Regions from separate parts of the Nesterenkonia sp. AN1 genome, predicted to be linked through region 3. Evidence: riboswitches for the same ligand, from Rfam matches in the RefSeq annotation. Region 3 holds a riboswitch; each other region holds the start of a gene.

Region 1 (2,259 bases), on a different contig from region 3:
TGCGGGGACAGCGCCGGTCCGAAGTCGCGCAGCAGCTGGACCCGGGCCTTGAGGATGAAGGAGAGATTGACTCCGAAGATCCCCTCGGATCCGAGATCGCGGCCGAAGACCAGCCCGTGATAGCTCTCATCCGGTGTGGAGAAGCCGGGGAAGTGCTCGGGGTGGGCGAAGTAGTCGAAGCGTCCGGAGTCCACGATCACCCCGGCGATGGCGGTGCCGTGCCCACCGAGGAACTTGGTGGCCGAGTGCACCACGACGTCGGCGCCGAAGTCGAAGGGCCGGATCAGGTAGGGCGTGGTCAGGGTGGAGTCGATGATCAGCGGCGCGCCGAACTCGTGCGCCACCGAGGCGACGCCTTCGATGTCGAGCACGTCGCCGCGCGGGTTCGCCACGGCTTCGCCGAAGAAGGCCACCGTGTTCTCCCGGGTGGCGGCGCGCCAGGACTCGAGGTCATCGGGGTCCTCCACGAAGGAGACCTCGATGCCGAACTTCGGCAGGGTGTGCTTGAAGAGGTTCTGTGTGCCGCCGTAGAGCGTGGGCGATGCGACGATGTGGCTGCCGGCGTGGGCGATGTTCAGCAGTGCCAGCGAGGTGGCGGCCTGTCCGGAGCCGACGGCGAGCGCCCCGACTCCGCCTTCGAGGGCGGCGATCTTGTCCTCCACCGCCTGGACGGTGGGATTCCCGATGCGGGAGTAGATCGGGGCGATCTCCTCGAGGCCGAAGCGGCGCGCGGCCGCGGCGGTGTCCGGGAAGACGAAGGAGGTGGTCTGTTGGATCGGCAGTGCCCGTGCTCCGGTGACCGGGTCGGGGGCGACGCCGGCGTGGATCTGCTGGGTCTCGAACTGCCAGGTGTTCTCGTGGCTCAAGGGATTCTCCATTCAATGCGGCCCAGGATCTGGACCGGATCTGAACGTCGCTGCCGGTGAGCGTGTTGCCGGCGCCGAATCCTGTACGGCCCTGTCCTGAGGACTGGGGTGAAGGGCCCGCACTGGTGTGTGGCCCGCGCTTGCCACGGTCAGTCCTTGGATCTTCTCCGGGACTGCCGCAACCAGGTCGTCACCCGGGGCACCCCACCGCGAACTGGAGGGTTGCCGGCCAGCAAACCGGGGTTTTGCGCTGGCACTCTTGACCTAGGGATAAGTCTGCATCGCGGAATGCTCCGGTGCAAGTGCGGTGGGTCCGGCGGGTTCGCAGTTCGTCATGTTCGGCGCCCGACGGGCGAGGATCCGTGGCGCTGCTGCCGGGTCGAGGCGCTCCATCTCTGGACTCTCCCCCATGCGCTCTTCCCGACCGAGATCCTTGCGGAATCCCCCACCGGATCCGGGATCTCCTTCCACGGGGAGGACTACGCCGATGGGGACGAGGTCTTCGTCGGGGCAAGCACTGCGCAGTCGATCAGCTACCCGGTCCCGGAGGAGTGCGACGCAGACCTCGCGCCCGATGCGTGTGATGCCGAGGCCCCACAGTGGACGGTCACCCCGTCTGCCCCAGCTCCGTGAAGCCGACGGTCACTGGCTTCCCGGCCCGAGAGAATGTAGCGTTTCTTTCGAAATAGAGAACCAAAATATTGGATATCCATCTCATGCCTTCTGCGACATCTCCCGCAGTGATTGCGCTTAATCCAGTGATCGACTCCTCCTGGATCGACATTGCGTGGTGGGGCATACCGATCGCCTACGCCACGGCTCTCCTCTGGGCCGCGGTGGAGCTGGTCCGGAACCAGAGCCTTGACCTCGCGCCCAAGATCGCCTTCGCGTTCCTGATGGTCCTGGCACCGTTCATCGGCTCGGTTCTGACCATTCTGCTGGTCCGGACCCACGCGCGGCCCTCGGCTCGAGGTCAGACCGAGGGAACCGCACCGACGGAGGATCCCACGCTGGCACGGGTCACTCAGGACCGAGGAACGCGAACGGCTCGGCCGGTTCGAACAGATCGCTGACCTCTCCCACGTGACCCTCGGGCGGCCCCTCGCTGAGCACCAGACGGCGGACCCCGGAGCCTTCGCCGAGCGCGAGCCGGTCCAGCGAGACCCAGATGACGCTGGGCCGCAGCGCGGAGTCGAAGTAGTACCGGCGGTCCTTGTGGTCCGCCACGGTGCGCCACTGGGTCGAGGAGATGTTCGGCTGCCCCGGGGTGGAGATCCCATAGGGGACCGAGGCGTTGCGGATGACTCCGAACACCGCCGCGGTCGCGATGGTGCGGTCCTCGACCTGGGGCACCGCGTTGACGTAGAAGCTGGCCCGGACATAGCGGTCTGCG
Region 2 (2,259 bases), on a different contig from region 3:
GGCTCCGCGGTAGCGGGCGCCGGGGTGGGTCGCGGGCAGCCGATCACGGCCGAAGAGCTTCTGCCGCAGCGTGCCCGGAGTGTATTCGCGCTGAGCCAGTCCGCGATCGCGCAGCACCGGCAGCACCTTCTCGGCGAACTCCTGGAAGGATCCGGGGATCACCCAATTGACGACGTTGACCCCGTCGATGCCGGCGGCCTGCCACGCCTCCAGCTGGTCAGCGATCTGCTCAGGCGTGCCGACGATCCGGTTGCTGCGGTTGGAACGCCAGGCGATATCCGCCACCAGCGGTTCACGATCGGTGATCGTCTTGGAAGCCCATTCGGTGAATCCGCGCCGGGTGTTGGTCTGCACGTCCTTCAGAGGCGTCTCGGGCGGGTAGACGCGTCCGTCGGGATCCACCAGGGCAGCATGCGCGAGGTAGCCGTCCAGCGAGACGAACTCTTCGGCTTCCTTGAGCTTTCGCTGCGCCTCTTCTTCGGTGTCACCGATGATGAAGCTCAGCCCCTGGAAGAACTTGATGTCCTCTGGGGCGCGTCCGGCTTCCACGGCCCGGGCACGGGTGTCTTCGATCTGCGCCTTGGCGACTTCTGGGTTCGGCGCCCCCAAGAAGACGGCTTCGGCGTTGCGTGACGCGAAGTCGCGACCAGAGACGGAGGAGCCGGCCTGGAACAGGACCGGGGTGCGCTGGGGTGAGGGTGAGGGCAGATGTGGGCCTTCCACCGAGTAGCGCTCGCCCTGGTGGTAGATCTTGTGCACCTTGGCCGGGTCTGAGTACCGGGATCCCGCGCGGTCGTTGATCACTGCACCCTCGTCCCAGGAGCCTTCCCAGAGCTTGTAGGTCACATCGACGTATTCGTCGGCCCAGCGGTAGCGCTCGGAGTGCTCGGTCAATCGCGGCATGCCGTAGTTGCGTGAGCCGTTGTCCTGCATCCCGGTGACGATGTTCCAGGCGATCCGACCCTTGGAGATGTGGTCCAGTGTGGAGATCTGCCGGGCGAACTGGAACGGGTGGGACTGGAAGACGTTGGAGGTTGTGGCCAGGCCGATGTTCTCCGTCACCACGGCGAGCGCGCCGAGCAGCACGGTTGGATCATTGGACGGGATCTGCAGGCCCTCGTTGAGGTAGACCGAGTAGTCGGCATCTGAGTCCCCGTAGTGGCCGGAGACGTCGGCGAAGAACATGGCGTCGAACTTTGCCGCCTCCAGGATCTTGGCCAGATTGACCCAGGTGTCCACATCGGTGAACTCCGTCTGGTGGGCATCCTCGCGCCGCCACTGGCCGTGATGGATGTGGCTGTTCGTGTTCATCACGAAGGCGTTGAAGTGCAGCGGAGTGGGGGCGGAGTTGCTGTCAGGCATGAGGTTTCCACGTCTCTTTCGGACCGTGGCACCGCGCAGCGTCCCGTGCTCGGGGCGGATGCGCAGGCACCGTACTTGCCCGGGACGGTTGTGACACCGGGCCGAATCATCACCTGGAGCACCCCACTACGGTGAGAGGGTTGCTGTCCGGACAGCCAGGGCTTTCGTCCGGAACTCGTGATTCCTTGGTTCAGCGTAGAACGCACTCATTCCAAGTGCAAGACTTGATCATATTTACTGACATATATCGACACGTTGAGGATGGGCTCCCTGCGACCGGAGTCGCACCCGGTCAAATCCCTGACTGACACTCAAACATCGAGCTCACCCGCATTCCACGGGTCTTCCCAGACCAGCGCGATGCACCGTAGGGTTGAACATACCTGAGCGTCGACACCGGAGTGAGTAACCGTGAGCAGCTACAGCACCGATCCATCCCAGACCACCCCCACCTCCGTTCCCCCATTAGATGAGCCGCTCTACGGCGCCACGCTGGGCCAAGCCGTGCGGCGCTTCTTCGGCAAGTACACGCACTTCAAGGGGTACGCCTCGCGCAGCGAATACTGGTGGGTGCAGCTCTTCACGAACGTCGTCACCGGCGTGATCTCGATCCCCTACCTGCGCACCTACGACCCCACCCTCGGACGCTTCGACCTGACGGAGGGCACCGGAAACGTCGAAGGCCTGGTCCTGGCGAGCGCGCTCGGCGCGTTCATCTGGGGCCTCCTGACGTTTATTCCGATGCTTGCACTGAGCTGGCGCAGGTTGCATGACGCGGGACTCCCAGGACCCACGTACTTCCTGGTGCTGATCCCCTTCGTCGGCCCAATCGTCCTTATAATCCTGATGATCCTGCCGACTCGGCCTGAGAAGCACATCCGAGCTTGGGAGTACCCG
Region 3 (2,259 bases):
GGCCGCTGCCCGGGCACGCTGAGGAGCCGCGCGATCGTGGCGCCCTCGGCGGGATGTGGTTCTGCCAGGTCCGGCCCCAGGAGCAGCACCCGATCGGCCAGCTGCAGCGCCTCGTCCACGTCGTGGGTGACCAGCAGCACCGTGGTCCCGGTCTGGGCATGCACATCCAGGAGCAGGTCCTGCATCTTCAGCCGGGTGAGCGCGTCCAGGGCGCCGAAGGGCTCATCGAGCAGCAGCACCCCGGGGCGGCGGGCCAGGGCGCGGGCCAGTGAGGCGCGCTGCGCCATGCCCCCGGAGATCTCCCGGGGTCGCAGCGAGGCTCGGTCATGCAGCCCGACCAGCTTCAGGAGCTCATCCACGCGCTCACGGCCCTCGGCCTTGGAGAGGCTGCGCGGCAGCCCCAGGCTGACGTTCTTGTGGATCGAGCGCCAGGGCAGCAGTCGCGGCTCCTGGAATCCGACCGCGGTGCGCTCGTCGTAGCGCTGCACCGGGGAGCCGTTGATCAGGATCTCACCGGTGTTTCCGGTATCCAGGCCGCCGACGGCCCGCAGCAAGGTGGACTTGCCGCAGCCCGAGGAGCCCAGGATTGCGAGCACCTCGCCGGGGGCGACCCGCAGGCTGACATCGCGCAGCACGGTGCGCGAGCCGAATGCCCGGCCGACGCCAGAGAGCTCGACGTCGAGAGAGGTGTAGTCCCGCCGACTCGGCGCTGCCGTCTCGGGCGGGGCGCTCGAGGCTTCGGCAGGTGCTGCTGCGGAGGTGGCGGTCAGGGTGGAGGCAGGCGAAATCATCAGAGGATACTCCCATCGATCCTGGCGGTAGCACCCGGCGAAAAGACACCCTTGCAAAGGTGTCCCTCCCTGGGTTGCTGCGGCGTCGACGAGCCAGATCTCTCGGCCGCTCGGGATGGTACGCGGTTCACCCTACGCCCCGACCAGGAATTCCATCAACGTCAAGTTCATCTGGTGAGATAAAACGCAACACCGAAGCGGACTTGACTTCCACACTATGTTCACGCCTACGGTGAAGACGTTCAACCATCCAGAGCGACTGAGAGATCTGGCTCGAAGACGTCGCAGCAACCCGGAGGGCTTCATCGCCTCCGCCGGGTGCTAACGCCAGGACCGATGGAGCATGCCTCATGATTTCCCTGTCCCATGTCTCGACGACCTTCGCCGCCCGCGGCCGAGAGCCGCTGACCGCGGTCGATGACGTCAGTCTCGAGGTGCCGCGCGGCAAGATCCAAGGGATCATCGGGTTCTCCGGAGCCGGCAAGTCCACCCTGCTGCGCAACATCAATCTGCTGGAGCGTCCCAGCTCCGGACGGGTCAGCGTCGGCGGCACCGAGCTGACCAGCCTCTCCGACGCCGACCTGCGCCGGGCCAGGCACCAGATCGGCATGATCTTTCAGGGATTCAATCTGGTGAACAACCTCAGCGTCGCCCAGAATGTCGAGCTGTCACTGAAGTTCGCCGGGGTCAGGGACCGCCGTGAACGTCTTCGCCGGGTCGCGGAGGCGCTGGAGATCGTGGACATCACGGACAAGGCCTCGGTCTATCCCGCGCAGCTCTCGGGGGGTCAGAAGCAGCGGGTCGCGATCGCCCGGGCGCTGGCCACCAAGCCGGAGGTGCTGCTCTGCGACGAGCCGACCTCCGCCCTGGATCCCTTCACCACCGCCACCGTGCTGCAGTACCTCGCGGATGTGAACCGCGAGTTCGGCATCACCGTGGTGATCGTGACCCACGAGATGGAGGTCATCAAGGCCCTCGCGGACGACGTCGCGGTCATGGAGGACGGGCGCGTGGTCGAGGAGTTCCCCGCGAGCGAACTGCTCCGGGAAGGCTTCGATCCGCGAACCTCCATCGGAAAGTACCTGCTCAGTGACGGCATTCGACTGGACCGCAGCGGCGCGGGTGCAGGTCTGCCAGGTCCCGGTGAGGACGAGCTGGACCAGCATGACCAGCAGATCCCGCAACAGGCCCAGACGCACCGCGCGCAGCACGCCGCGCTGGCCGGGTCGACCGGGGGTGTGCACTGATGAATCTCATCATCGAGCGGCTCCCCGAGATCAACCAGGCCATGCTGGAGACCTTCGCGATGATCGCGGTCGCCATACCGCTCGCGGTCCTGCTGGGCACCCCGCTGGGCATCTGGCTCTTCGTCCACGCCCCCGACGGACTGGCGCCGCGGCCACGCTCCCACGCTCTCGTCTCTGGGGTGGTGAACATGATCCGGTCCTTCCCGTTCCTGATCCTGCTC

The links. Region 3 has a riboswitch for S-adenosylmethionine ahead of BG28_RS04715 (ABC transporter ATP-binding protein). Riboswitches for the same ligand answer to the same signal wherever they lie in the genome.
Region 1: linked by a shared signal. The riboswitch ahead of BG28_RS03655 (O-acetylhomoserine aminocarboxypropyltransferase/cysteine synthase family protein) and the one ahead of BG28_RS04715 (ABC transporter ATP-binding protein) in region 3 are both predicted to bind S-adenosylmethionine.
Region 2: linked by a shared signal. The riboswitch ahead of BG28_RS02610 (LLM class flavin-dependent oxidoreductase) and the one ahead of BG28_RS04715 (ABC transporter ATP-binding protein) in region 3 are both predicted to bind S-adenosylmethionine.

Annotation. Positions count from the first base shown of each region.
Region 1 is NZ_JEMO01000005.1:78,016-80,274, forward strand. It holds gene BG28_RS03655 (O-acetylhomoserine aminocarboxypropyltransferase/cysteine synthase family protein) at 1-866, opposite strand, end outside; SAM riboswitch class IV at 998-1,131, opposite strand; gene BG28_RS15600 (hypothetical protein) at 1,583-1,939, shown strand; gene BG28_RS03670 (linear amide C-N hydrolase) at 1,887-2,259, opposite strand, start outside.
Region 2 is NZ_JEMO01000004.1:60,012-62,270, forward strand. It holds gene BG28_RS02610 (LLM class flavin-dependent oxidoreductase) at 1-1,362, opposite strand, end outside; SAM riboswitch class IV at 1,429-1,545, opposite strand; gene BG28_RS02615 (DUF805 domain-containing protein) at 1,774-2,259, shown strand, end outside.
Region 3 is NZ_JEMO01000006.1:177,245-179,503, reverse strand. It holds gene BG28_RS04715 (ABC transporter ATP-binding protein) at 1-791, opposite strand, end outside; SAM riboswitch class I at 801-913, opposite strand; SAM riboswitch class I at 1,035-1,134, shown strand; gene BG28_RS04710 (methionine ABC transporter ATP-binding protein) at 1,142-2,038, shown strand; gene BG28_RS04705 (methionine ABC transporter permease) at 2,038-2,259, shown strand, end outside.